Regions from separate parts of the Gemmobacter sp. 24YEA27 genome, predicted to be linked through region 1. Evidence: riboswitches for the same ligand, from Rfam matches in the RefSeq annotation. Region 1 holds a riboswitch; the other holds the start of a gene.
What was found. Region 1 has a riboswitch for thiamine pyrophosphate ahead of thiB (thiamine ABC transporter substrate binding subunit). Riboswitches for the same ligand answer to the same signal wherever they lie in the genome.
Positions count from the first base shown of each region.

Region 1 (14,304 bases):
GTTTCGGGGCTGCGGCGCACCATCGGTTCGCGCAGGGCGCTGCTGGCGGGGCCGGGTTCGAACACCAGCTCTTTGCCGCGGTTCATATGCGGCTCTGCGGCCTCGCGCAGCAGGGTCGAAAGCGGCGCCTGGCGCAGCTGGAGATCGTCTTTGCCGGCCCGCCCCATGCCATGCAGAATGTCGCGGCAGCGGTCGGCCTGTTCGCGGATCAGCCGCGCATCGGCCAGCAGCTCCGGCTGATCCGACAGCTCGTCCATCAGCTCGGCCGAGACCAGTTTGATCGTTGCGAGCGGCGTCCCGAGCTCATGCGCCGCCGCTGCGACTACGCCGCCAAGATCGGTCAGCTTCTGTTCGCGCGCGAGCGCCATCTGGGTTGCGAGCAGCGCATCCGAGAGCGCCCGGCTCTCGCGCGCGACGCGGCGGGCATAGACGCCGAGAAAGACGATGCCGACCACGATGGCCGCCCAGAAGCCAAAGGTGAAAAGCCGCGGGATGGTCAGCGTGATGCCACCCGCAAGGGTGATCGGGATATTCACCACCGCCAGGCCCGAGACCATCGCAATCGAAGCCGTGCCCAGGATCATTGTCGGGCCGATCCCGAGCACCGAGGCTGAAATGGTGACCGGCGCGATGAACAGAAGCGCGAAAGGATTGGTCAGCCCGCCGGTGACAAAGACCAGAAACCCAAGCTGGCAGAGATCAAACAGCAGCGACAGGAGCGCGCCGGTTTCGCTCAGTCTGCGGTTGCCGGGAAAGATGAAGGTCACGATCAGATTGACGATGACCGAGGCCCCGATGGCGAGCAGGCAAAGCCCCAGCGGCAGCGCGATCCCGAACCACAGATCGGCGAGGGAGATGGCCGCAAGCTGACCGCAGATCGCCAGCCAGCGGATGAGGATCAGCGTCCTGAGCCAGACGCGGTCTGCCGCACCTGTTCCGGCGACAAAACCAAAGCCCGCGATTTGTCGCATTGTGAATGCGCCTTTACTCGTATCGTTATGCCTTGTTACGGCCCGCGCTCCAGGGGATCAATGGGGCAACTGGACAGCGCAGGAGGCTCCGCGGGGCGTTCCTGGTGACAAAAGCGGAGAAGGCGATGAACAGGATTTACGCAATCGGAGCGGCGGGGCTGCTGGCCGCGCTGATAGGGGGGACGGCGGGCTATCTGTTCTTTGCCGGCCAAAGCAATGCCGATCCGCTGGCGCAATGTCGTGAAGGGAATGTCGGCGGAGCAGATATTGGCGGGCCGTTTACGCTTCTCGACAAAACCGGCACTGAGGTGACCGATAAAGAGGTGATCACCCGGCCGACACTGGTTTATTTCGGCTATACATTCTGCCCCGATGTCTGCCCCTTCGATATGTCGCGAAATGCCGAGGCCCTGGATTTGCTGAAGGACGCGGGTCGCGATGTCAGGCTGGTTTTCGTCACGGTCGATCCCAAGCGGGATACACCTCAGGTTGTGGGCGATTACGCAGAAGCCTTCAGCGAAACGGCGATTGGTCTGACGGGCACTCCGGAACAGATTGACGCTGCGGCAAAGGCGTATCGCGTCTATTATAACCTCCAGCCGGCCACCGATGATTTCTATATGGTTGACCATTCGGCCTTCACCTATCTGATGCTGCCCGGTATCGGTTTTGCCGATTTTTACCGCCGCGATGCGACGCCCGAACAGATCGCCAAAGGGGTCGGATGTATGCTGGATGTAACGGGCTGAATTGACCCCGGCCGTCCAGGACCGTAAATTCTGCCAGACCGGGGAAGCCTCTCCGGGTCTGGCATTCGGGTCAGGCACCCGTCAGGAGAGATAGCGAATGTCCGGAGATCTGCATGCCGAGCTGGGGCCGGATCGGACCCTTTTGCTGGTCGATGATGACGAGCTTTTCGTCAAACGCCTTGCCAGGGCAATGGAAAAGCGTGGCTTCCAGCCCGAGACGGCAGAAAGCGTGGCGGTGGGCCGGCAGATCGCCCAGACCCGCCCGCCGGCCTATGCGGTGGTTGATCTGCGGCTTGAGGATGGCAATGGGCTCGATGTGGTGGAGACGCTGCGTGAAAAGCGGCCCGATTGCCGGATCGTGGTGCTGACCGGATATGGTGCGATTGCGACGGCGGTTGCGGCGGTGAAAATCGGCGCGCTGGACTACCTGTCGAAACCGGCTGATGCGGATGATGTCACAAATGCGCTTCTGGCCAAAGGCGAGGCTTTGCCGCCGCCGCCGGAAAATCCGATGTCGGCGGACCGGGTTCGCTGGGAACATATCCAGCGCGTTTACGAAATGTGTGACCGTAATGTTTCCGAAACGGCACGCAGGCTGAACATGCATCGCCGTACTTTGCAGCGGATTCTTGCAAAACGCAGCCCACGCTGAAGGCTTTAATTGCGGCCCGCATTTATTTGCAATAGGGAAGGCTCATGATGAGTATCAGGAGCACTGAATGGAACTCGATCTCAATTCCCTTGATCTGAAAGATCTGAAATCGCTGCAGGCGAAAGTCGGCAAAGCCATTTCGACTTTTGAGGATCGTCGCAAGAAAGAAGCGCTGGCAAAGCTGGACGAAACCGCGCGCGAGCTCGGTTTTGCGTCGCTGGCGGAACTGACCGGGACGGCGGCTCCGCGCAAGCGGGCGCTGGTTGGCGCCAAATATGCCAATCCGGCCAATCCGGCGGACACCTGGTCCGGTCGTGGCCGCAAGCCGCGCTGGTATGCCGAGGCGCTGGCTTCGGGCAAAAGCGAATCTGACCTGCTGATCTGAGCCGGACTTCCGGCGCTTGTATTGCCCGTTCAGCGACGGGCAGCGCGACAGGTATGGCGGGCGGGAGAGGACTGAGCCCTTCTCTGCCCGCTGCACCCCGCGCGCTTATTCCGCCGCGAGCGGGGGCCGGCTGCCGGTCATCAGCCCGGCGGCGTGGATATCGGCCCCGGTCACCTCGGCAATGACCCCGGTGATCAGCTGGCGAAACCCTTCGAACCCCCCATGCGGCTCGATTCGTGCTTCATCCATGTAAAGCTGGCGGTCGATCTCGATCTGGACGGCGTGAACATTGCGCGAGGGCCGGCCATAGGCCTGGGTGATATAGGCGCCGGCAAAGGGCATATTGCGGCTGACGCGCAGACCGGCCGCTTCGAAAGCGCCGGCGATCTGATCGACCACATCCCGGCCCGCACTGGCGCCGAAGCGATCCCCAGAACGATTTGTGGCCCGGGCTGGCCACCCCGCGATTGCAGATCTGCCGCCTCATGTGGCATCGAGTGGCAGTCAAACAGCACCGCCTTGCCAAATGTCTCGCGGGTTTCTTCGATCAGCCCGCGCAGCGCATCATGCCAGGGATGCCAGAAGCTTTGCAGTCGCGCTTCCGCCTCAGGGCGGGCCATTTTGCCGCGATAGATGTGCCGCCCGCCTGCGACCACGCGGGGAATCACCCCGAGCCCCGAAGAGATGCGCGGATTATGTGCCGGTCGCTCCACCCCTTCGATCACCGCCGGGTCCAGCTCATCCGGGCCCCGGTTAAGATCGACAAAGGCGCGCGGTGCCCTGGCGGCAAGCAGGGGCGCACCAAGCGCGGGGGCGGCGCCGAACAGCTGATCGATGAACGCATCCTCGGAAGAGCGGATGGCATGGCTGTCCAGCGCGCTGCCCTGCAGAAAATCCGGCGGATAGGCGCGCCCGGAATGCGGCGAGGAAAAAACGACCGGGCAGGTCTGTTGCCCGGGCCGGTGCAGCATATACGCGTCGGAGGAGGTGATTCCTTGCAAAATGGCCTCGGTACAAGCAGGGACGGGCTGGCGCGGCAGAAGTCCCGGCTGAAAATCAGGGCGGGATTTCCTCTTCCTGGCGGTATCCTGCGATATAACGTCATAATTCTTCGTTCCGAAACCCCTTGCGGCCAGGATATGGGTTGAGTATAGACCCCTCCACGCCGACGCGGTCAGCCGCGCCTTAATGGTTTTGCCTTGATGGCCAGATCCGAGAAGCGCGGGCAGAGTGTAGGTCAGAGTGGGCGGTTAGCTCAGCGGTAGAGCACTACGTTGACATCGTAGTGGCCACTGGTTCGATCCCAGTACCGCCCACCATTTCATCGCTTTTGGGGTCATACCCGGGGCACGGGTTAATCAGGCGCGTGATGCGCCGCGAAGGACAGGAGACAGCCATGAAGGTTGCCAATTCGCTCCGCTCGCTGAAGACGCGTCACCGCGATTGCCAGGTCGTGCGCCGCAAGGGCCGGGTCTATGTGATCAATAAGACGCAGCGTCGCTACAAAGCCCGCCAGGGCTGAGTGCAGCTACCAGCTGACGGATACAGGGCCGCTTCGGGAAACCGGAGCGGCCTTTTCCATTTCCGGCGCATCTGACTGCCGCTGCGGTTGACACTGCGAATCGCCCGCACCAGTCTGGCCGGTGATGATACCCGGCACCTGTCCCTCTGGTGGAGATTGCCATGCCCCTGCCTTTTGTTCCGCTGGCGTTGCGAATCGGTCTGGCCGCTGTGGCGGGCTATGGCTTTGTGAGATGGGTGACCCCAAGGGCCGGCGAGGGGCGGCGCGATCAGCGCGCCGAGGATGCGCTGGATGATCTTGGCGAAGGTCTCTTGCTGCACAAAACGGCGAGCGGCGCTGCTCCGGAGGCGCGGCAGCAAAATGCCAGCCTGCGGCTGAAGCGGATCATCGGCTTTCGCGGCCGGGAATGGGAAATCGACGCAGGCCTTATCGCGAGGCTGCGGTTCAGGGAGCGACGGCAGTGACTGACGGAAAAGCGGGGCCCGAAGGCAAAACGGGCGCGGGGCTTCAGCTTTATGGCGGGCCGACCTCGCCCTATGTGCGCAAGGTGCAGGTCATGGCGATCGAGGCCGGGCTGGGGCCGATTGCGATGATCCAGGCGTCAGCCACTCCGGTAGATTCGGGCTTGCCGGCGGTGGCGGCGGTCAACCCGCTGGGTAAGGTGCCGGCACTGGTGACGCCTTCGGGCGAGGCGCTGTTTGACAGCCGTGTGATCACGCGCTGGCTCGATGCTTATGCCGGAAGTGGCTTCTACCCGGAGGGCGAAGCGCTCTGGCCGGTGCTGACGCTGGAGGCGCTGGCCGATGGCGTTCTCGATGCCGCGCTGCTGATGGTCTATGAGGCGCGGCTGCGCCCCGACGAAAACCGTTTTACCCCCTGGATCGAAGGGCAATGGGCCAAAATCGCCAGGGCTCTGGATCTGGTCGAGGCTGCGCGCCTTTCGGATCTGCAGGGCGTGCTGACGGCGGGGCAGATCGCGCTTGGCGTGGCCCTTGGCTATGTCGATTTCCGCCTTGGCGCGCGGGACTGGCGGGCCGGACGACCCGGGCTCGCGGCCTGGGAGGCCGGATTTGCGGCACGTCCGTCGATGCTGGAAACCGTCCCGAAGGGATAGCTGCGGGCCACAGCGCCTGCGGCATGTTCGCATCAATCGCCTTTATCCTTGAATTTGATGGCGATTGCGTCGGATTGTTCGCTGGACGATCTATCACGGCTTGTTTACAACCGCGCCCGTCAGGGCAGCCGGGAATCCGTCTGCCCCCGCACAAATATCTGGCCGCGCGCGGCCATGCCAGGGAGAGGAACTCGTGTCCCAAGCAGATGATCACGCAGGCAGCCGCCGCGACTTCCTGTATTACGCCACTGCCGGCGCCGGAGCAGTTGCGGCCGGAGCCGCCGCTTGGCCGCTCGTCAACCAGATGAACCCCTCGGCCGATACGCGTGCGCTCGCCTCGATCTACGTCGATGTGACGAATGTGGCCGTTGGCTCGCAGCTGACGGTGAAATGGCGCGGTAAGCCCGTTTTCATTCGTCGTCGCACCGCCGAAGAAATCGAAGCGGCCCGCGCCGTTTCCGGCGATGATGCTTCGCTCATTGACCGCAATTCCGAGAACAAGAACAAGCCGGGCACCGATGCCTCGGACCAGAACCGCTCGCTGGACGAAGCCGGCGAATGGCTGGTGATGATGGGCGTCTGCACCCATCTGGGCTGTGTGCCTCTGGGCAATGGCGCCGGTGAATTCGGTGGCTGGTTCTGCCCGTGCCACGGGTCTCACTATGATACGGCTGGCCGTATCCGCAAAGGTCCGGCCCCCGGAACCTCGAAGTGCCGGTGGCTCAGTTCACCGACGAAACCACGATCCTGCTGGGCTGAGGAACGCAACATGGCCGGTATTCCGCACGACCATTACGAACCGAAGACCGCCCCCGAGAAGTGGCTGCACAAGCGGCTGCCGATCGTTGGCCTGGTCTATGACACGCTGATGGTGCCTACCCCGAAAAACCTGAACTGGATGTGGATCTGGGGCATTGTCCTCGCATTCTGTCTGGCGCTGCAGATTGTGACCGGCATCATCCTTGCGATGCATTACACGCCGCATGTCAGCCTCGCCTTCTCATCGGTCGAGCGCATCATGCGCGACGTGAATGGCGGGCATATGATCCGCTATCTGCACGCGAACGGCGCCTCGCTGTTCTTCTTCGCCGTCTATCTGCACATCTTCCGCGGCCTCTATTACGGCAGCTACAAAGCTCCGCGCGAAGTGACCTGGATCATCGGGATGCTGATCTATCTCATGATGATGGGCACGGCATTCATGGGCTATGTTCTGCCCTGGGGCCAGATGTCCTTCTGGGGCGCCACCGTGATCACCGGCCTCTTCGGCGCGATCCCGGGCATCGGCGAGCCGATCCAGACGCTGCTTCTTGGCGGCCCGGCGGTCGACAACCCGACGCTGAACCGCTTCTTCTCGCTGCATTACCTGCTGCCCTTCGTGATTGCAGGCCTCGTGATCCTTCACATTTGGGCCTTCCACCACACCGGCAACAACAACCCCACGGGTGTTGAGGTCCGCCGCGACAGCAAGGCCAATGCCGAGAAAGACACGGTTCCGTTCTGGCCCTATTACGTCATCAAGGACCTTTTCGCGCTGGCCGTGATCCTGGTGGTGTTCTTCGCGATTGTCGGCTTCATGCCGAACTTCCTTGGCCACCCCGACAACTATGTCGAGGCCAACCCGCTCTCCACGCCTGCCCATATCGTGCCGGAATGGTACTTCCTGCCCTTCTACGCGATCCTGCGGGCTTTCACCGCCGATGTCTGGATCGTGATTGCGGCGGAATGGGTGACCTTCGGCATCGTCGACGCCAAATTCTTCGGCGTGCTCGCGATGTTCGGCGCGATCGCGGTCATGGCGATTGTTCCCTGGCTCGACACCTCCTCGGTGCGTTCGGGGCGCTATCGTCCGATGTTCAAATGGTGGTTCGCGCTGCTGGCCGTCGACTTCGTGGTGCTGATGTGGGCCGGTGCTATGCCCGCAGAAGAACCCTATGCCACGATCTCGCTGATCGGTGCGGCCTATTGGTTCGCCTATTTCCTCGTGATCCTGCCGCTGCTTGGCATCATCGAAAAGCCGCTGCCGCAACCGGCGACGATCGAGGAAGACTTCAAATCCCACTACCCGCACGCGGCTGAGTGAAGAAAAGGATCTGACGCAAAATGTTCCGCAAGATCATTCTTTCTGCAGCCACCTCGCTCGCCCTGACGGGCGCAGCGCTGGCAGCTGGCGATGCCGGCCATATCGAGGATGTGGACTTCTCGTTTGAAGGCCCGTTCGGCACCTATGACCAGTTGCAGCTGCAGCGCGGTCTCCAGGTCTTCACCGAAGTCTGCTCGGCCTGCCACGGGGCGAAATTCGTCCCGATCCGCAGCCTCGCGGATGACGGCGGCCCGCATCTGCCGGCCGATCAGGTCCGCGCCTATGCGGCCGGTCTCGAAGAGATCGACCTGCCCGATGGCACCACCCGTCCGCGCGAATGGACCGACAACTTCCCCGCGCGTTCGGGCGAAGGTATGGGGCCGGATCTCTCGCTGATGGCCAAGGCCCGCGCGGGGTTCCACGGGCCGGAAGGCACCGGGATCAACCAGCTGCTGCGCGGCATCGGCGGCCCGGAATATATCCATGCGATCCTCACCGGCTATACCGGCGAGACCAAGGAAGAAGCCGGCACCACTTTCTACGAAAACCACGCCTTCCCCGGCGGCTGGATCGCCATGCCGCCGCCGCTGACCGAAGATCAGATCACTTTTGAAGATGGCAGCCCCGCAAGCATCGACGCGATGTCGATGGATGTTTCGGCCTATCTGATGTGGTCGGCAGAGCCCAAGATGATGGACCGCAAGAAAGCGGGCTTCGTCGCTGTGACTTTCCTGATCCTTCTGTCGGTGCTCCTCTATCTGACCAACAAGAAGATCTGGGCGCGGGTTAAAGGCAAGGAATTCACGGCCTGAGATCAGGCGTGATTCCGAAAAGACCAGGTACAAAGCCCCGCCCCTCCGGCGGGGCTTTTCCTTTTACCTCTTAAATCCAAGATAGGCCGCCAGCGCTGGCGGCGGATCGGCCAGCAAGGGCCCCGTCGCAACCGGCGCCGCCGCCACGCCATCCGCGACAAGCACCGTCTGCCCGGCAAAATCCAGCGCGTCGCGGGGCTCATGCGTGACCATCAGCACGGTGGCACCGGTCTCGCCGGCAACCTCGGCCAGCAAGGCCAGCATCTCTCCCTTCAAAGCCGGTCCAAGCGCCGCAAAGGGCTCGTCCAGCAAGAGAAGCGGTCGCGCGCGAAGAAGCACCCGCGCCAGCGCCGCCCGGCTCGCCTGACCGCCCGAAAGCTGCGCCGGTTTGCGCGCGCCAAACTCCGCCAGCCCGACTCGTTCCAACGCCTCCGCCACCCGTGCGTGATCCGGTAGTGCCAGACGCAGATCCGGCCGGATCCCGAGCCCGAGATTTTGCGCCACGCTCAGATGCGGAAACAGGTTCTGATCCTGAAACAGGATCGAGAGCGGCCGTTCCCCCGGGGGCAGTTCGGTCAGATCGCGCCCATCAAGCCAGATCCGGCCCGAGGCCGGCGCATAGAAGCCGGCAATCGCCGCCAGAAGCGAGCTTTTCCCTGCGCCGGATGGCCCGATCACCGCCAGCCGCGCGCCTGGTGCCACCTGCCAGTCCGCGGACAGCCGAAAGCCTTCCTGCTCCAGAACCAGGTTATCGAGCCTGAACATGCCGCCCTCCCGCATCGAAAATCCAAAAGAGGCCGAAGCTGAGCGTGATCAGCACCAGTGCCGCCGCTGCGGCCGCCTCCGTCCGGTAGGCGCCCATCAGCTGCTGCACCAAAAGCGGCAATGTCGCCTCCTGGCCGCTGGCGAAAAGTGCGATCACGCCCAGATCCCCCATCGACAAAGCTGCCGCGACTCCGGCCGCAAATCCCAAAGGCCGCGCCAGCCGGGGCAGGGTCAGATAGCGCAACCGCGCGACCCCCCGCAGATCCAGTGATGCCGCCAGCCGCCCGTAATCCGCCTCAAGCGCGCGGGCATCGGTGATCAAAAGCCGGTAGACGAAAGGCAGCGCCATGACCGCATTGACCAGCACCGTCACCGGCAGCGCCAGCTGCGCGGGGGACGCAAAGGGCCGCGCGATCAGGAAAAGCCCGGTCCCAAGCACCAGCCCCGAGGCCGCCAGCGGCAAAACGGCGGTCAGCTCCATCCCCCGCGAGCGGCTTCGCGCCACGCCAAGTGCCAGGGTCAGCCCCGCTGCCACCGTCACCAGCGTCGAGATCAGGGCGACCAGAACCGAGCGCAGCGAGGCCCCCCAGAGGCTGGGCGGCAGCTCCGCCAGCCCCGGCAGCCCGCGCAGGATCAGCGCGATCAGCGGCAACAGCAGGAACGCTGCCGCCAGCAAAAGCCAGCCCGCATCCGCAAGGCGCCGCCAGCCCGCGGGCGCGGGCGCGGGCAGCGCCCGGTCAAGGCCCGCGCCAAAGCCCGGGCTTGACGCCAGCCGCCAGGCCAGCAGGGCGGCAAACGCCCCGATCCCGGTCTGGGTCAGCGACAGTCCCGCCGCATGGCCAAGGTCGAATTCGAACCGGATCGCCTGATAGATCGCGAGTTCCAGCGTGGTGGCACGCGGGCCGCCGCCCAGCGTCAGCGCCACGGCGAAAGAGGTCAGGCAGATCGCAAAAACCGTCGCCAGCGCGCCGGGCAGGACTGAGGCCAGCATCGGGCGCTCGATATGTCGCGCGATGTCGCGCGGGCGAAAACCCAGCGAGGCCGCAAGGCGGAAGCGCTCTGACGGCACCGAGACCCAGGCCTGCAGGATCATCCGAACAGCCAGCGGCAGGTTCAGGAAGACATGCGCGATGACCACACCATGCAGCCCGTAAATGCTGAACCCGGGCAGGCCGAGCGCGGCAAGCCCGCTATTGACCCAGCCCGAGCGGCCGAAAACCGTGATCAGCCCGATCACCGCGACGATCACCGGCAGAAGGAACGGGGCGCCCATCAGGGTGATCAGAAGGCCCCGCAAGGGAAAGCGCCGCCGCGCCAGCGCTTTTGCCACCGGCACCGCCAGCGCGACCGAGATCAGCGCCGATAGCCCGGCCTGCAAGAGGGTAAACCGCAGCGCCGCAAGATCGGGCGTGCTGAGCCGCAGGCCGCCCGCCCTGAGGGCCACCGCCGCCAGCGGCGCAGTGACCATGAGCGCGGCGGTGAGGCTTACTGCCCGAGCGAGGATTGCCATTCCGCCAGCGCAGGGCCCCGCGCCTCCAGCGCCTCATCGGCCGTCAGCAACAGGGATTTCGCCGGACGATGGGTCTCGAACCCTTCGGGCAGCGCGATCTCGGTTGCGGGATACATCCAGTTGGTTTCCGGGATCACCGACTGGAAGGCCGGCGACTGGGTGAAGGCGATGAACTCCTTCGCAAGTTCGGGCTGCTTTGAGGAGGCGAGGATGCCCGCGACCTCGATTTGCAGGTAATGGCCCTCGGCAAATTCGGCCCAGTCCTTGCTGTCGTCTTTCTCGGCCAGCCGGTGATAGGCGGGGGATGTGGTGTAGGAGAGAACCATATCCGCCTCGCCCTCGAGGAAGAGGCCGTAAGCCTCGGACCAGCCCGGCGTCACGGTCAGGATATTGTCGGAAAGCCCGGTCCAGATTTCGGGCGCGCGATCGCCGTAAGCGGCTTTGACCCACATAAGCAGACCGAGGCCCGGCGTCGATGAGCGCGGATCCTGGATCACGATCTTCAGATCGCTGTCACCCAGGGCGCGGAAATCCTCAGGCGGCATCGCGGTTTTGGTGCGGTCATAGACAAAGGCAAACCAGCCCCAGTCCCATGGCAGGAAGAGATCATCCTCAAAGGCGACCGGCAGGCCGGTCGGGGCCGCTTCGCCATGTGGGGCGAAAAGCCCGGTCGCGCGCGCCTGGGCAGTCAGGTTGTTGTCGAGACCGAGGACCACATCCGCCTCGGTGGCGGCACCTTCGAGCTGGAGGCGCGCCAGCAATGCCGCGCCGTCGCCGCCGGTGATAAAGCGCAGATCGCAGCCGCAGACCTCTTCAAACGCCTTTTCCACTGCCGGGCCGGGGCCCCATTCGGTGGTGAAACTGTCATAGGTCATGACGGTGAGCACGGGGGTCTCGGCCGCTGCTGCCAGGGGCAGGGAAGCGAGACATGCCGCAAGGAAGGGGCGCATCGGGCGCATGGGATTCCTCCTGTTGCGACGGGGGCGATGCGCAAGGGGGGATCCGATGCACCTTCCCTCCGCCGGTATGAGCCGGTTCAGGTTCAACGGGTCCGCATGACGCATCTCAGCCCGTGACGGGCACCCCGAGGTATGGCGGAGCATAGGGGATTGCCGGTGCTGCGCAAGGGGCGGCGGAGGCGGGGGGGCCAGCCCCCCGGAGGCGCAAAAGCGCCTCTCCCCCCGGGATATTTAAGGACAGATGAAAGGGGCGGGGTGAGCGCCCCTTTCAGTGGTCAGTGGCGGGCAGGGTGGTCGTTGCCCGGCTCGCCCGGGAGGGTGACATGTGCGGGCTGGCCGCGGGTCTTCCACAGCGAGACAATCACGCCGGTGGCGAGGATCGCGAAAGTGACGCCGAGCGAGACCGAGGCCGGGAATTTCTCGAGATCCAGCAGCGAGGCGACAAAGACCTTGGAGCCGATGAAGATCAGCAGCACGGCCAGCGCATATTTCAGATAGGCGAAGCGGTGCAGGATCGCGGCCAGCGCGAAGTAGAGCGCGCGCAGCCCGAGGATCGCGAAGATATTCGAGGTGAAGACGATATAGGGGTCAGAGGTGATCGCGAAGACCGCCGGGACCGAATCTACCGCGAAGATCACATCGGCGATTTCCACCATGATCAGCGCCAGCAGAAGGGGCGTGGCATAGAGCTTCAGCTTGCCGGTTCCGGGGTCTTCCTTGCGCACGGTAAAAGCGTGCCCATGCAGCTCGTCTGTGACATTGAGGCGTTTGCGCAGGAATTTCAGCAGGGGGTTGCTGGCGATATCCGGGGCGTGATCTTCTTTGGCGAGCAGCATTTTAAGGCCGGTGAAGATCAGGAAGGCGGCAAAGATATAGAGAACCCAGTGATAGTTCTGCACCAGAGCCGCGCCAAAGCCGATCATCAGCCCGCGCAGCACGATCACGCCGAGGATGCCCCAGAACAGCGCCCGATGCTGGTATTTGCGGGGGATCGCGAAGAAGCCGAAGATCATTGCGATGACGAAAACATTGTCCATCGCCAGTGATTTTTCGACCACGAAAGCGGTCAGGTAGAGGCCTGCCGCCTCGGCACTGACCTGCCACCAGACGAAGCCTGCGAAAAGGACGCCCAGCGTGACATAAAAGGCCGAGAGCTTCAGGCTTTTCGCGACGCCGATTTCCTCGTCGCCCTTGTTCAGGACGCCAAGGTCAAGCACCAGCAGCACGAGGACGATTGCAAGGAAGGTGAGCCAGAGCCAAAGCGGCTTGCCCAGAAACAATGTCAGCAGGATTTCCATCCGACCATAGCCCTTTACACAAGGCGCCAGAGGGAATGACCGTCAGCTGAACCGTGGATACGGATCGGGAAAAATGCCGGGCAATCCATCGGGCGCGTTTCCCGATGCGGTCCGACATCACACCAGGCGTTTCCCGAAAGAAACTGGCCCTGAGTGCCAGAGGGGCCCGGCCCGCATCGGTGAAATGGGGGCAGGCGGTGCCATTTCAACCCCGCGCTTCACTTTTTTGTGGAATGAGGTTGTAACCTGCAAGGGGCGGGCGCTATGCCGCCTGTGTCAGCCCGCCCTGTCAGCACGGAGCACCGTCATGAGCCTCAACACATTCGGCCATCTCTTCCGCGTCACCACCTGGGGCGAGAGTCACGGCCCGGCGCTTGGCTGCACGGTGGATGGCTGTCCTCCGGGCGTGCGGCTGACCGAGGGCGATATTCAGCCCTGGCTGGATCTGAGGAAACCCGGCACCTCGAAATTCACCACGCAGCGGCGTGAGGCGGATGAGGTGAAGATCCTGTCGGGCGTGTTTGACGGCGTGACGACCGGCACGCCTATCCAGCTGATGATCGAGAATACCGACCAGCGCAGCAAGGATTATGGCGAGATCGCCCATGCCTTCCGCCCCGGTCATGCTGATGTCGCCTATCATCTGAAATATGGCCTGCGCGACTATCGCGGCGGCGGGCGGTCTTCGGCGCGGGAGACGGCGGCGCGGGTCGCGGCGGGGGGGTTGCGCGGGCGGTTCTCGACATGATCGCGCCCGGGGTGTCGATCACCGGCTATATGGTGCAGATGGGCGAGAAAAAGATCGACCGGTTGCGGTTTGATGCGGGCCAGATCCGCGAGAACCCGTTCTTCTGCCCTGATATTGTCGCGGCGCAGGACTGGGCGGTCTATCTCGACGATCTGCGCCGGTCGCATAATTCGGTGGGTGCGGTGATCGAGGTGGTGGCCGAGGGCGTGCCGCCAGGGATCGGCGCGCCGCTTTATGGCAAGCTGGATTCTGACCTGGCCAGTGCGATGATGTCGATCAATGCGGTCAAAGGTGTCGAGATCGGCGATGGCATGGCCTCGGCCGCACTGACCGGGGTCGAGAATGCCGATGAGATGCGGATGGGCCAGGATGGGGTCGAGTTCCTGTCGAACCACGCGGGCGGGATCCTCGGCGGAATTTCCACCGGTCAGCCGGTGGTCTGCCGCTTTGCGGTCAAGCCGACCTCGTCGATCCTGACGCCGCGCCGCACCGTGAACGAATTCGGCCAGGAGCTCGACCTTGTGACCAAGGGCCGCCACGACCCCTGTGTCGGCATCCGCGCGGTGCCGGTGGGTGAGGCGATGATGGCCTGTGTGATCCTCGATCATATCCTGCTGGACCGCGGCCAGACTGCCGGGCGGCGCGGTCAGATCGGCTGAGGCTTGCGCCTGACCGGGCAAAAGCCGAAACTCGCGCCATGAAATCTGTCGATCTGTTCCTGCCCGATGAAGAGGCG
Region 1 covers NZ_JASJPW010000001.1:461,353-475,656, reverse strand. The annotation lists gene regB (sensor histidine kinase RegB) at 1-971, opposite strand, end outside; gene QNO18_RS02395 (SCO family protein) at 1,097-1,720, shown strand; gene QNO18_RS02390 (ActR/PrrA/RegA family redox response regulator transcription factor) at 1,818-2,372, shown strand; gene QNO18_RS02385 (H-NS histone family protein) at 2,440-2,757, shown strand; partial or broken gene QNO18_RS02380 (N-formylglutamate amidohydrolase) at 2,863-3,728, opposite strand; tRNA gene QNO18_RS02375 (tRNA-Val) at 4,002-4,076, shown strand; gene ykgO (type B 50S ribosomal protein L36) at 4,154-4,279, shown strand; gene QNO18_RS02365 (hypothetical protein) at 4,441-4,743, shown strand; gene QNO18_RS02360 (glutathione S-transferase family protein) at 4,740-5,393, shown strand; partial or broken gene petA (ubiquinol-cytochrome c reductase iron-sulfur subunit) at 5,587-6,152, shown strand; gene petB (cytochrome b) at 6,163-7,476, shown strand; gene QNO18_RS02345 (cytochrome c1) at 7,497-8,288, shown strand; gene QNO18_RS02340 (ATP-binding cassette domain-containing protein) at 8,352-9,053, opposite strand; gene QNO18_RS02335 (thiamine/thiamine pyrophosphate ABC transporter permease ThiP) at 9,037-10,563, opposite strand; gene thiB (thiamine ABC transporter substrate binding subunit) at 10,539-11,513, opposite strand; TPP riboswitch at 11,560-11,660, opposite strand; gene QNO18_RS02325 (TerC family protein) at 11,798-12,820, opposite strand; partial or broken gene aroC (chorismate synthase) at 13,128-14,227, shown strand; gene tsaE (tRNA (adenosine(37)-N6)-threonylcarbamoyltransferase complex ATPase subunit type 1 TsaE) at 14,266-14,304, shown strand, end outside.

Region 2 (14,304 bases), 1.6 Mb from region 1:
CGGGGGCTGTGATTTCCTCAAGACCCGCCGGCGTCATCAGCAGGATCCGGTCCGCGAGCCGCGCGGCCTCGATCGGATCATGGCTGATCATCATCACGGTCCGGTCGCGCAACAGGCGCGCCGCAAGATCCTGCATCCGGAGCCTCAGCCCGATATCCAGCGCCGAAAACGGCTCATCCAGCAACACCAGCGGCCGGTCCTCCATCAAAACCCGTGCCAGTGCCACCCGCTGCCGCTGCCCGCCCGAGAGCTCGGCCGGGCGCTTTGCCGCATGGGGGGCAAGGCCGGTCTGTTCCAGCACCGAAGCGAGCCGCGCGCGATCCGGCGTCTCGCGGCGCAGTGTTGCGCCCAGCGTGATATTCGCCGCCACCGTGGCCCAGGGCATCAGCCCCGGATCCTGCGCCATCAGCGCGACCGGCATATGACCGGTGATCTGACCACGGAACTCCGCCGCGACCGGCAGCCCGCCGATCAGCCGCATAAGCGTGGTCTTGCCCACGCCCGACGGGCCGAGCAGCACCAGCCATTCGCCCGCCACAAGTTCCAGCCGTAAGGGCGGGAAAAGGCGCTCGCGGCCGATCCAGGCCTCGCCCGAAAGCCGCATCACGTAAGGCCCGCGCGCCAGAACCCCGCCTCAAGCCGCGTCGCAACACGGAAATGACGCTCTAGCTGGCGCCAGCGCGGCAGGGTCTGCGCGGCCTCGCCCAGCCGGTCGCGGAGGGCCATGTCAAAAAGCGCCCCCGCCTCGCGGCAGATCTGCTGATAGGTCTCGCCGCCATAGGTCCCGATCCAGTCGCGATAGGGCGTTTCACCAGCGGTTGCGATCAGCCGCGCGCCGATCTCGCCATAGCCCAGCACGCAGGGCAGCAGCGCGGCCAGCAGATCGAGGAAATCGCCGCTCAGCCCGGCATCCAGCACATAGCGGGTATAGGCCAGATTGCCGGTCGCCTCTTCGGTGGCGGCAAGATCTGCCGCCGATATCCCGGCTGCCGCGCAGAGCCGGATATGCAGCGCCATCTCGTGATGAAGAAGGCCGTGGACCGTCGCGCTGGCCGCCTGCATCTCGGCCAGATTGCCGGCCTTGACCACGGCAAGCGACCAGGCACGGGCGAAATGGATCAGGAAAACATAGTCCTGGCGCATATAGCTGAGAAAATCCGCGCGTGGCAGCGAGCCATCCTGCAGCGCGTCGAGAAAGGCGTGCCGCGTATAGGCGTTCCAGTCCTCGGGACAGGCGGCACGCAGGGCGGCAAATCCGGATCCGTAATCAGGAAGGCTCATTCTGCTGCCCCCGGGTCAATCGCCAGGCGCGAGACCGGCAGGATGCTGTCTGTCAGACCCGATTGCTGCAAAAACGCTTCGAATCTCGCATAGCGCCCATGATCCAGCGCCGCCGGTGAATGGGCGAAACGCGGCAATGTGTCGGCCCAAGCTTTGGTGTTGAGCGGGTCGGACAGATCCGGCGCGGTGGCGGCAAAAGCCTCGAATGCGGCCTCGGGGTGGTTGATCATATAGGCCGTCGCGCGCTCGATCGCGGTCAGGAAGCGGGTCACGCGATCCTGGTCAAACCCGGTACGGGCCACAAAGATCAGCTCATCATAAGCGGGGATCCCGGCCTCTTCGGGGTAGAAACAGCGCCCGTCGCCGCCCGCCAGCCGCATCTGCGTCAGTTCGAAATTGCGAAACGCCCCGATGACCGCATCAACCTGGCCGGTCAGAAGCGCGGGCGTCAGCGACCAGTTCACATTGACCAGTTCGACATCCCCCGCCGTCAGCCCGGCGCTGGCCAGCATCCCCGACAGCAAAGCCGATTCGACGCCCGAAACCGAATAGCCGATTCGCTTTCCCTTCAGATCGCCAAGGCTCTGCACTGGCCCGTCTGCCGCCACCATCAGGCAATTGAGCGGGGTGGCAATCAGAGTGCCGACACGAACCAGCGGCAGCCCTTCATGGACCTGGAGATGCAGCTGCGGCTGATAGGAGACCGCCAGATCGGCCTGGCCCGCCGCGACCAGTTTCGGAGGCTCCGTCGGGTCGGCAGGCGCGATGATCTCGACCTCAAGACCCTGCTCTTTGAAAAAACCCTTTTCCCGGGCAATGATCACCGGCCCATGGTCCGGGTTCACATACCAGTCAAGGATCAGGGTCATACGGTCCTCTGCCCGGGCGGGGCCGGTAATTGCGGGTCCGGTCAGCGCGACAGCGGCCAGCAGGGCCAGGGCGAAACGGGTCATATCTCGGTCTCCGTCAGGGGCGGATCGGCGATCAGCGCGATCTCATTTGGGAAAATCGGGTGGAGCTGCGCCGCCGCGCGCCAGGCCCGGAGGCCGGAGCGGCAGCCCAGAACGATGCGCTCATGTGGCGCGGGCGTGGCCCCCGTGATCTGGTCAGGCGCGAAGCGATGGGCATCCGGGGTGACGCCAAGCGGTGCCTCGGCGCGGTCGCGCAGCTCGATCACGTAATCGCCGGGGCGGATCGCAGACCTGGCGATGAAAGGGAAAGCCGTCTCCGGCTCGGGTGCGGTGTCAAAGCGAAAGCTGCTGAACCGCCAGCCCGCCATGTCAAAGCGGATCAGCTGGCCAAGCGGCGATGGCGTGATCCCCGCCAGATGCGCCAGCGCCATCTGCGCCATGAGCGTGCCGAGCATCCCCACCACCGGACCAAGCACGCCGGCACTGGCGCAGGTCGCAAGGGTTTCCGGCAGGTCGGGGAACACCGCCCTGAGCGAAGGCGCACCGCCGCAAAACCCTCCGACATAGCCCGAAAACCCCAGCGCCGAGGCCGATACCAGCGGCTTCCCGGCGCGGTGGCACAGGTCGGAGAGCAGATAGCTCGCGGCGAAACTGTCAGCGCAATCGAGGATCAGATTGGCCTCTGCCACCAGGTCGGGCGCATTTTCAGGATCGCAACGCGCGACCAGCGCCGTCACCTGACAGTCAGGGTTCAGCAGCCGCAGTGCATTTGCGACAAGTGCGGCCTTCGGCGCGCCGATCCCGCCTGCATAAAGCGGCTGGCGGTGCAGGTTGCTTTCCTCGGCGCGGTCCGGGTCGATCACGGTGATACGCCCGATTCCGGCGCCGGCCAGATATTGCAGCGCCGGCACGCCCAGCCCCCGGCCCCCACGACCAGCAGATGCGCCTGGGCGAAAGCCGCCTGCCCCCCGGCCCCGATCCCGGGCAGCAGGGTCTGGCGCGCATAGCGGCTCATGCCGTCACCTCAAGCCAGTGCCGCACCTGTGCCTCAGGGTCGGGGTTCAGCGTGATATCGGTCACCACCGAAACCAGATCCGCCCCGGCGGCAAAGGCCTCTGCCGCGCGCGCAGGCGTCATCCCGCCGATCGCCACCAGCGGGATATCCCCGATCCGCGCTTTCCAGACGGCGAGCTTTTCCACCCCCTGCTGATGCCATTTCATCTGTTTCAGGATCGTCGGCCAGACCGGACCCAGCGCGATGTAATCCGGGCCCAGCGCCAGCGCGCGCGCCAGTTCTTCTTCATCATGGGTCGAGATACCGAGCCGCAGCCCGCCGCGCCGGATCGCTTCAAGATCGGCGGCATCAAGATCCTCCTGTCCGAGATGGATCCAGTCACAGCCTTCCTCGATTGCGAGCTGCCAGTGATCATTGACCACAAGGATCGCCTGATGCGCGCGGCACAAAGCCTGCGCTGCGCGGATCTCAAGACGCGTCTCGTCCTCGCTGCGATCCTTGACCCGCAGCTGCACCAGCCGAACCCCAAGCGGCAGCATCCGCCCCACCCAGGCAGCAGAGTCGAAAATCGGATAGAAACGCGGCAGGGTCATGCGAGAAACGCCCTCCCCAGCACGGGTGTCGAGGGCGCGGCCATATCGCGTGGCTCCATCGGCTGCGCGAGATAGGCCATCCTGCCCGCCCGGATCGCCCCGGCCATGGCCCCGGCCATCCGCGCCGAATCGCCGGCCTTCGCCACCGCCGTATTCAGGAGCACCGCATCAAAACCCAGCTCCATCGCCCGCGCCGCATGGGAGGGCAGCCCGATCCCGGCATCGACCACCAGAACCTGATCGGGAAACTCTGCCCGCAGCACGCGCAGCCCATATTCGTTCATCAGCCCCCGCCCCGAGCCGATCGGCGCCCCCCAGGGCATCAGCACCTCACAACCGGCCTCGACCAGGCGCGCACAGACGCCAATATCCTCGGTCGTATATGGAAAGACCTTGAACCCGTCGGCAATCAGGATGCGGGCGGCTTCAACAAGGCCGAAGACATCAGGCTGCAGCGTATCGGTATGGCCGATCACCTCGAGCTTGATCCAGTCTGTCGCAAACAGCTCGCGCGCCATATGGGCCGTGGTCACGGCCTCCTTCACCGTATGGCAGCCGGCGGTATTGGGCAGGATCTTCGCGCCAAGATCTGCCACAAGCGCGCGGAAGTCACCGCCACCTCCCTGCTCGCGGCGCAATGAGACCGTAGCGATCCCGGCCTCAGAGCTGCGAAACGCCTCTTCCAGGATCTTCGGCGATGGATATTGCGCCGTGCCCAGCATCAGCGAGCTTTCAACAGCAGTCCCGTAGAATACCGGCATCTCAGCCCCCCTGCATGGCGGCGAGAACCTCGACCCGGTCGCCCTCTTGTATTTCTGTTTCCAGCCGCGCGGCTTTGGCGATGAAGACCTCATTCACCGCAGTCGCCACGGCCGGGCCAAAGCCCTGTTCCTCAAGCAAAGCGGCCAGGGTTGTCGCCCCGGTCCGCCTTGCCTCTCCATTCACGAAAACTCTCATATCCTCACCTCATCCATGAACTCGGGCTGCGCGCCGGTCTCGAGATGTTCCGCTACCATCCGCGCGCAGGCGGGCGAGAGCAGGAATCCGTGGCGGTAGAGACCATTGGCAAAGATCATATCCCCCCGGCGCCGGATCCTGGGCAGATTGTCGGGGAAAGCGGGGCGCGCGTCAGAACCGGTCGCGATCAGCTCGGCCTCGCCAAAACCGGGATGGATCGTCCAGGCCGCCGCCATCAGCTCCATCATCGACCGCAGCGTGACCGGCCCGCGCCATCCGCTTTCGATCATCGTGGCGCCAAGCATGAAATGCCCGTCGCCGCGCGGCACGATGTAAAGCGGGATACGCGGATGCAGCAGGCGGACCGGGCGCGAGAGGCTCACGCCCTCGCAGCGGATCAGCAGCATCTCACCGCGCACACCGCGCAGATCGCTGAGACTGTCGCGCGCCGCGAGCCCCCGGCAGTCGATGGTCAGCGGCGCCTCTGCCGGCTCGGGTGTTACCATGATCCCCCGGGCCGCGAGCCGGCGGGCCAGTTCGCCAAGCGCCGCGCGCGGGGCCAGATGCGCTTCGGTTCTGAAGAAGAGCCCCTCGCGGAAACGGCCTCCCAGATCGGACTCAAGCTGCGCGATCCCGTCCCCGCCAATGGCCTGGTGCCCTTTGGTCAGCCGCGCAAAACGCGCCAGATCGCCCCGGTCACGCGGATCGGCCAGAACCAGCGTCCCGGCCCCGGTAACCAGCCCGGTATGGGATTGCCACCAGGCGGCCGCGCCGGCCCCAAGCCGTTCAACCGGCTCCTCTGCCGATTCCGCCTCGCAATATGGCGCCAGCATACCACCGGCCCACCAGGAACAGGCCTGCGGCCCGGGGCCGCCGGCCGGGTCAGAAATCGTGACCTCATGACCGCGCGCCGTAAGTTCGCTGGCCATCACAAGGCCCATGACACCGGCCCCGAGAATATGGACGCGGCTCATGATTGCGGCCAGAGCGCGTGGAAATGATGCACCGGCCCATGGCCGGAACCGATTTGCAGCGCATCCGCCGCCCGGATCGCCCCCTGGAGCCAGCGATGCGCCCGCGCCACCGCATCGGGGACAGCCATCCCCTGCGCCAGCCCGGCCGCAATCGCTGCGGCATAGCTGCATCCTGTGCCATGCGTATTTTTGGTCTGCTGGCGTTCTGCCGTGAACACATGGGATACAGGGCCGATCAGCAGATCGCGACACTCTTCCCCCCCGGCATGACCGCCTTTCATCAACACCCAGGCCGGCCCGAGCGACAGGAGCGCGCGCCCCTGCGCTTCCTGCGCCTCATGGCTGCTGGCCGGGGCCTCGCCCAGTAGATCTGCCGCTTCGGGCAGGTTCGGGGTCAAAACCGTCGCGAGCGGCAAAAGCGCCTCGCGCAGTGCTGCGACAGCCTCGGCCGCGAGCAACCGGTCACCGGATTTCGCCACCATCACCGGATCAACCACCAGGGCCAGATCGCGCCCTTTCAGCGCCGCCGCCACGGTCGCGACCAGTTCCGGATCGCCCAGCATCCCGATCTTCACCGCACCCACGGCAAGATCATCGAACACCGCCTCCAGCTGCGCCCGAACCAGCCGCGCCGGCAGGGCCATCACCGCGGTCACCGCCCTTGTGTTCTGGGCCGTGATCGCAGTGATCACGCTGGCGCCATAGACGCGCATTGCCGCGAAACTTTTAAGATCGGCCTGAATCCCCGCGCCGCCGCCGGAATCGGACCCCGCTATGGTCAAAGCTATCGCCGTCATCATGCCCCCAATGACCGGCGAAAAGATTTGGGGACACTGATGCCCGGGCAGGCCACAACGGGCCGCCAGAGACACGATCAGACCACCCGTTCCCTCCGCCGGTATGAACCGGATCAGGTTCGATGGGTTAGCCTTGCGGCCTCTCAGCCCCGGTTTCCCGGGACACCCCAACGAGTAAGTTGCCCAATCGTTAAGCGGAGCATTTTCGTTTGGCAACCGGCAAAATCCCGCTTTCTGCGCGAATGAGGCTGCTTACGGGGCCGCTGTCTGTTCCGCTTTGCGACATGTCGCAAACAGACAATCCCGCCCGCCGCACTGTGATCAATTCAGCCTCGCAAGGTGCCGCTGGCGACAGCGGAGAATTGGGAAGCCGGTGCGGTCCCGCAAGGGGCCAAAGCCGGCGCTGCCCCCGCAACGGTAGAGGCTGAGAGGCGCGACAAGGACCACTGGGCGGAGGAGCCCGGGAAGGTGTCGCGACCAGGGTTGAAAAGACCGCTCGCCAAGCCCGGAAACCAGCCTTGCACGAGATGTCGAGCCGCGGTGGGCGGCGAAGCGGCAACCGGCTCGCGGGTCCATCCCCGCGCGGGCCCTTCGCCGCCTGTTGTCCATCGCACGTCAAACCTGCCCGTGCGACCCGCCCGGGCTAACGCGAAGGACAGCAAATGCTGAGCCAGTCCGAAACCCTTTCCCGCCTGCTGGCACGCCGGAGCGGCTATGCCTTAGAGCGCGATTTATATTGTGATCCCGGGGTGTTGGAGGCCGATCTTCAACATATTTTGTATCGTGAATGGCTCTTTGCCATTCCGGGCTGCGAGCTGGAGAAACCCGGCGCCTTTGCCACGCTGCAGATCGGCGCCTATCCGGTGGTGATCATCAAGGGCAAAGACAATCGCATCCGCGCGTTCCACAATGTCTGCCGCCATCGCGGTCAGCGGCTTTGCGCGAAGACCAATGGCGCGACGACGAACCTTGTCTGCCCCTATCACCAATGGACCTATGACCTCGAGGGCAAGCTTATTTTCGCCCGCGATATGGGCGAGGATTTCGACCCTTCGAAGTTCGGGCTGAAGAAGGTGCACTGTGTCGATCTTGGCGGCATGGTTTTCATCTGTCTCGCCGAAGTGCCCCCTCCCATTTCCGACCTCGCGCCGAAGCTGATGTCGTATCTGGCCCCCTCGGGCCTTGCCGATGCAAAGGTCGCTTTCAGCTCGACCATCGTCGAAAACGGCAACTGGAAACTGGTGATCGAGAACAACCGCGAATGTTATCATTGCGGCGGCGCGCACCCGTCTTTGTGCCGGACCTATTCCGACAACCCGCGTATGACGGCGATGGAGGGGCCTGATTCGGCCTCGCCCGACATTATCGAACACTGGAAGCGCTGCGAGGCGGCCGGCCTGCCCTCGCGCTTCACCAACCACCCGCAGATGCAATGGCGGCTCGCCCGCATCCCCCTGCTGAACGGCGCCGAAAGCTATACGATGTCGACTAAGGCGGCGGTGGCGAAACGCATGGGCACCATGCCCTTCAACGATGCCGGCAGCCTTCTGTTCTTCCACTACCCGAACAGCTGGAACCATTTCCTCGGCGATCACGCCATCGTCTTCCGCATCCTGCCGATCAGCCCGACCGAGACGCAAGTGACCACGAACTGGCTGGTCCATAAGGATGCGGTCGAGGGCGTCGACTATGATCTCGAAACCCTCACCCGCGTCTGGCTCAACACCAATGACGAAGACCGCCAGGTGGTCGAGGAAAACCAGAAGGGCATTCTCTCTCCCGCCTATGAGCCCGGGCCCTATTCCCCGATCCAGGAAGAAGGGGTGATGCAATTCATCGACTGGTATGCCGGCATCATGACGGAACGCCTTGGCCCCGTTTCCGGCACCGGCCCGGCACTGGCGGCGGAATAAAAATGGGAAAGCAACAACTTAACTGGTCTGTGAAGCCCTGGGATGATGCAGAGCATCTTGAATGCGCCATGGTCGTGCCCGAGACGCCGGATACCGCCACCTTCACCTTCCGCGCGCCCTCGGGGGCCTGGTTCGACTATCAGCCGGGCCAGTTCGTGACGCTCGACCTGCCGGTTGATCCGAAAAAAGGCGCCAGGGGCAATGTCCAGCGCACCTATACGATCTCGTCTTCGCCATCGCGGCCACTGTCGATCTCGGTCACGGTGAAAGCCCAGGCGACGTCTGTCGGCACGCGCTGGATGCTTGATCACCTGAAGCCGGGGATGAAGATCAAGGCTTATGGCCCGGCGGGGATCTTCAGCTCGCACCGGCATCCGGCAAAGAAGCATCTCTTTATCTCGGCCGGATCGGGCATCACGCCGATGATGTCGATGACCACCTGGGCCTGGGATTCGGGCGAGATGCCCGATATCGTCTTCGTCCATGCGGCAAAGCGGCCATCCGAAATCCTGTTGCGCAAGCGGCTCGAAGGGTTTGCAGACCGTGTGCCGGGGCTGAAGCTGCGCTTTACCGTCGAGGAAAGCGACCCGTTCCAGACCTGGACCGGCTATCAGGGCCGGCTGAGCCAGATCATGCTTGGGCTGATGGCGCCGGATTATCTGGAGCGCGAGGTGTTTTGCTGCGGGCCGGAGCCGTTCATGCAGGCGGTGCGCGACATGCTGGTCTCGCTCGGCTTCGATATGGAACATTACCATCAGGAAAGCTTCGGCGCGCCGGTGTCGACGGAAGCCGACGCCCCGGTGATCGACGATGTGATCCCCGATTCCGAGGCCGGTGCGCAGATCACCTTCGCCGCCTCAAACGTGACCGCGCCCTGTTCCGAGACCGATACCGTGCTCGCGGTGGCGAAACGCGCCGGGCTGAACATCCCCTCGGGCTGTACCTTCGGCCTTTGCGGCACCTGCAAGGTGAAAAAGACCGCAGGCGATGTGCATATGGTCCATAATGGCGGCATTTCGGATGACGAGATTGCCGAGGGCTGGATCCTCGCCTGTTGCTCGAACCCGATGGGCAGGATCTCGGTCGAGGTCTGAGAGCCGCGCGGCCTCACAGAAAATAACGCATCGGCAGCCTTGCCGGTGCGTCTGAGACGGGTACTCTCCCCGCCGGTCACCGCGCGCAGATATGGGAGAACACCGATGGCGAAACCGATCCTGATGGACAGAGCCGCGCTGAACGACTTTGTCACCCGCGATTTCGGCCAGGTGGCAGCGGATTTCACCGTCGATGCCGTAACCGATCAGGGCATCCGGTTGCGGCTGCAAGTGGCCGAGCGCCATCTGCGCCCGGGTGGCACTGTATCCGGCCCCACGATGTTCGCTCTTGCCGATGTGGCGGTCTACCTTGCCATCCTGTCGAGGATCGGGCCGGTGGCGCTGGCGGTCACCACGGGATGTTCCATCGATTTCATGCGCAAGCCGGCCGCCGGGCGCGGGCTTTACTGCGATGTGCGGCTTTTGAAACTTGGGCGCGTGCTGGCGGTGGCGGATGCGCTGATCTTCTCGGACGGGGTCGAGGATCCGGTGGCGCGGGCGAATATGACCTATTCCATCCCGCCCGCCCCCGCGTCCGCACCCCCGGCCGCTCCGGCTGCCTGAAACACCGCGAACCAGGAACTGCCCCCCGGCTCCTGCCCCCGGCCCTGCCGCCTTCGAATCAATCTGGTGACGACCCGGCGGGCGCGACCGGCGCCTGCATTGCCTTCCCCTGGGTCAACCGGCTTATCCCCAGAGATGTGCACCATTCTGTCCACGACGCGGCACGATCAGGGGCCGCCCCTGCTCCTGGATATTGTGCAAGGCGAAATTTTGTGCAGCCCGAGTCTGTGGGTTTAGAGGCACACATTTCCCCCCGCGCGCCCGGCAAAGCAACGATTTCCTCTGATTTCAGCGGCTTTTCAACTCTGAGTCGTTCCCGTCACGGGTAGCATTTCAATAACACAAGATGTTGACAGCAGAGCAAATCAGGGATCAATATGCAGATGTTCCGGGAGCAAACCTGCAGCCTGCGACGCGTCCGAAATCCGGGGAAAACCGGGCATTTCCGGGCGCAGCCAGCGGCAGGAACGGCCAGGGGAAACTCCGGGGGGAAACCTCCGGGAAGACCATAGCCGCGGCAGGATCCCAGGGCAAAGTGAAGGCAACAAAACCGTGCGACGGGCGCGAGGACATCACCCGGCGGAGGCTTTCCGCTGGCCGTTTCTCAGCGAACCGCAGCCACATGGGACAGTAGAAGGATCAGGCAATGACCATCACCGTTTACTCCAAACCCGCATGCGTTCAGTGCACCGCAACCACCCGTGCGCTCGATGCCAAAGGCTTGTCCTATTCCATTATCGATCTGACCGAAGATGCCGATGCGATGAACCGCGTTGTGGCGCTCGGCTATCGCCAGGCCCCTGTCGTCATCGCCGGTGACGCGCATTGGGCGGGCTTTCGTCCCGATATGATCGGCCGCCTCGCCAGCTGAGGGGTTTGTCCGTGCCCGGGCTCGTCTTTTTCTCATCTGCCTCGGGCAATACCCTGCGTTTCGTCATGCGCTTAGAAGAGATCAGCGCCGGCCGCTATGGCACGGCGCTGCGTATCCCAATATCCCCGCAGGATCCTATGCCGGATCCGGGCGGGGATTTCGTTCTGATCTGCCCGACATTCGCCGATGGCGAGGGGCGCGGCGCGGTCCCGAAACAGGTGATCCGCTTTCTCAATGACCCCGACCGGCGCGCCGGTCTGCGCGGTGTGATCGCCGGGGGCAACCGAAATTTCGGCCAGACCTACGCTCTTGCGGGCCGGGTTATCGCCAGTAAATGCAGTGTGCCGGTTCTCTACAGCTTCGAGCTGGCCGGCACGGAAACCGACATCGCCCGCGTCCGGCGCGGGCTTGATCTATTCTGGGGGATGGAATGCTCGACAATGGCGTGAAGCCGGCGCTGGACTACCATGCGCTGAACGCGATGCTGAACCTCTATGACGGAGAAGGCAAAATCCGCTTCGACGCCGACCGCATGGCGGCGAAGCAATATTTCCTGCAACATGTGAACCAGAACACGGTTTTCTTCCACAATCTGGATGAGAAGCTGCGCTATCTGGTTGATGAAGGCTATTACGAGCCCGATGTGCTGGATCAGTATTCGCGCAACTTCCAGCGCCAGATCTGGGATGCCGCCTATGAGAAGAAGTTCCGCTTCCCGACCTTCCTTGGCGCGTTCAAATATTACACCAGCTACACGCTGAAGACCCGCGACGGTCAGCGCTTCCTTGAGCGTTACGAGGACCGCGTGGTCATGGTCGCGCTCGCGCTCGCGCGTGGCGATGAGGCGCTGGCGATGTCCTTCATGGACGAGATCCTTTCGGGCCGCTTCCAGCCCGCGACGCCGACCTTCCTGAACGCAGGAAAAATGTCGCGCGGCGAGCTGATCTCGTGCTTCCTGCTGCGGCTTGAAGACAATATGGAATCGATCGGGCGGTCGATCAATTCGGCGCTGCAGCTGTCGAAACGCGGCGGTGGCGTGGCGCTGATGCTGACGAACCTGCGTGAGGCCGGCGCCCCGATCAAAGGGATCGAAAACCAGTCCTCCGGCGTCATCCCGGTGATGAAACTTCTGGAAGACAGCTTCTCCTACGCGAACCAGCTTGGCGCACGTCAGGGGGCCGGCGCGGTTTACCTCAACGCCCACCACCCCGATATTCTGCGCTTCCTTGATACCAAGCGCGAGAATGCCGATGAGAAGATCCGCATCAAGACGCTGTCTCTTGGCGTGGTGATCCCGGATGTGACATTCGAACTCGCGAAGAACAACGAAGATATGTATCTCTTCTCGCCGCATGACGTGCAGAAGGTTTACGGCGTCCCCTTCTCGGAAATCTCGGTCACCGAAAAATATGACGAGATGGTCGACGATAAGCGGATCAAGAAGAAGAAGATCAACGCGCGGGAATTCTTCCAGACCATCGCCGAGATCCAGTTCGAGAGCGGCTACCCTTACATCATGTTCGAAGACACGGTGAACAAGGCGAACCCGATCCACGGGCGCATCACCATGTCGAACCTCTGCTCGGAAATCCTGCAGGTCAACGAGGCGTCGACCTTCCACGAGGATCTGAGCTACGACCATCTTGGCACGGATATTTCCTGCAACCTCGGCTCGCTGAACATCGCGGCGGCGATGGACGGCCCGGACCTGGGCAAGACCGTCGAAGCGGCCGTGCGCGCCCTGACCGCCGTGTCGGAAATGTCGGCGATTGACTCGGTCCCGTCGATCCGCCGCGGCAATGATGAAAGCCATGCCATCGGGCTGGGCCAGATGAACCTGCATGGCTATCTGGCGCGCGAGCATGTGCATTACGGCTCGCCCGAAGGTGTCGAATTCACCAGCGTCTATTTCGCTGCTGTCGCCTATCACGCGATCCGCACCTCGAACCTGCTGGCGCGTGAGCATGGGCAGAGTTTCAAAGACTTCGACAAGTCGAAATATGCCGATGGCTCGTTCTTTGACAAATATACCGGGCGCGACTGGCTGCCGGTTTCGGAGAAGGTCACCGCGCTGTTTGAGGGTGTGACGCTGCCGACCCGCGCGGATTGGGAAGCGCTGAAAGCCGATGTCATGGCGGGCGGGCTTTACAACCGCAACCTCCAGGCCGTGCCGCCGACCGGGTCGATTTCCTATATCAACAACTCGACCAGCTCGATCCACCCGATCGTGGCGAAGATCGAGATCCGCAAGGAAGGCAAGATCGGGCGCGTCTATTACCCTGCCGCCTTCATGTCGAATGAGAACCTGGAATATTACCGCGATGCCTATGAGATCGGGCCGGAAGCGATCATCGACACCTATGCGGCGGCGACCGAACATGTCGATCAGGGCCTGTCGCTGACGCTGTTCTTCCCATCTGAAGCCACCACGCGCGATATCAACAAAGCGCAGATCTATGCCTGGAAGAAGGGCATCAAGACGATCTATTACATCCGGCTGCGCCAGACCGCGCTGGAAGGGACCGAAGTGCAGGGCTGCGTTTCCTGCACACTGTAAGGACTGGTTGAGCTGCCCGGGGGCCCTGCCCCCGGACCCCCGGGATATTTTCAGACAGATGAAAGGTTCTTCCGCGATGAAGGATCATGTGATGCCGAAGACCATTTTGAAAGCGATCAACTGGAACCGGTTGCAGGATGAGAAGGACCTGGAGGTCTGGAACCGTCTGACGGTGAATTTCTGGCTGCCAGAGAAGGTGCCGCTGTCGAATGATATACAGTCCTGGTCGACTCTGCGCCCCGAAGAGCGCGAGCTGACGATCCGGGTGTTCACCGGGCTGACGCTGCTGGATACGGTGCAGTCGTCAGTAGGGGCGATCTCGCTGATGCCCGATGTGGTGACGCAGCATGAAGAGGCCTGCCTGACCAATATCGCGTTTATGGAATCGGTCCATGCGCGGTCCTATTCCTCGATCTTTTCGACCTTGTGCTCGACAAAGGAGATTGACGATGCCTTCCGCTGGTCGGAGGAGAACCCGCATCTCCAGGCCAAGGCGCGTATTATCCTTGAGAAATACAAGGCCGGGGAAGATCCGCTGAAGCGCAAGATCGCGAGCGTCTTTCTCGAGAGCTTCCTGTTCTATTCCGGCTTTTATCTGCCGATGTACTGGTCGAGCCGTGCAAAGCTCACGAATACTGCCGATCTCATCCGCCTGATCATCCGCGACGAGGCGGTGCATGGCTATTACATTGGCTATAAGTATCAGCGCGGTCTGGAGAAGCTGACCGAGGCCAAGCGCGAAGAGCTGAAGGATTTCGCCTTTGCCCTGATGTTCGA
Region 2 covers NZ_JASJPW010000001.1:2,110,003-2,124,306, reverse strand. The annotation lists gene QNO18_RS10635 (ATP-binding cassette domain-containing protein) at 1-604, opposite strand, end outside; gene QNO18_RS10630 (TenA family protein) at 604-1,281, opposite strand; gene QNO18_RS10625 (ABC transporter substrate-binding protein) at 1,278-2,234, opposite strand; gene QNO18_RS10620 (ThiF family adenylyltransferase) at 2,231-3,103, opposite strand; gene QNO18_RS25670 (hypothetical protein) at 3,052-3,207, opposite strand; gene QNO18_RS10615 (thiamine phosphate synthase) at 3,204-3,800, opposite strand; gene QNO18_RS10610 (thiazole synthase) at 3,797-4,561, opposite strand; gene thiS (sulfur carrier protein ThiS) at 4,563-4,757, opposite strand; gene QNO18_RS10600 (FAD-dependent oxidoreductase) at 4,754-5,731, opposite strand; gene thiD (bifunctional hydroxymethylpyrimidine kinase/phosphomethylpyrimidine kinase) at 5,728-6,528, opposite strand; TPP riboswitch at 6,602-6,708, opposite strand; cobalamin riboswitch at 6,849-7,064, shown strand; gene QNO18_RS10590 (aromatic ring-hydroxylating dioxygenase subunit alpha) at 7,191-8,441, shown strand; gene QNO18_RS10585 (hybrid-cluster NAD(P)-dependent oxidoreductase) at 8,444-9,535, shown strand; gene QNO18_RS10580 (PaaI family thioesterase) at 9,641-10,099, shown strand; gene nrdH (glutaredoxin-like protein NrdH) at 10,746-10,970, shown strand; gene nrdI (class Ib ribonucleoside-diphosphate reductase assembly flavoprotein NrdI) at 10,982-11,419, shown strand; gene nrdE (class 1b ribonucleoside-diphosphate reductase subunit alpha) at 11,401-13,527, shown strand; gene nrdF (class 1b ribonucleoside-diphosphate reductase subunit beta) at 13,604-14,304, shown strand, end outside.
Region 2: linked by a shared signal. The riboswitch ahead of thiD (bifunctional hydroxymethylpyrimidine kinase/phosphomethylpyrimidine kinase) and the one ahead of thiB (thiamine ABC transporter substrate binding subunit) in region 1 are both predicted to bind thiamine pyrophosphate.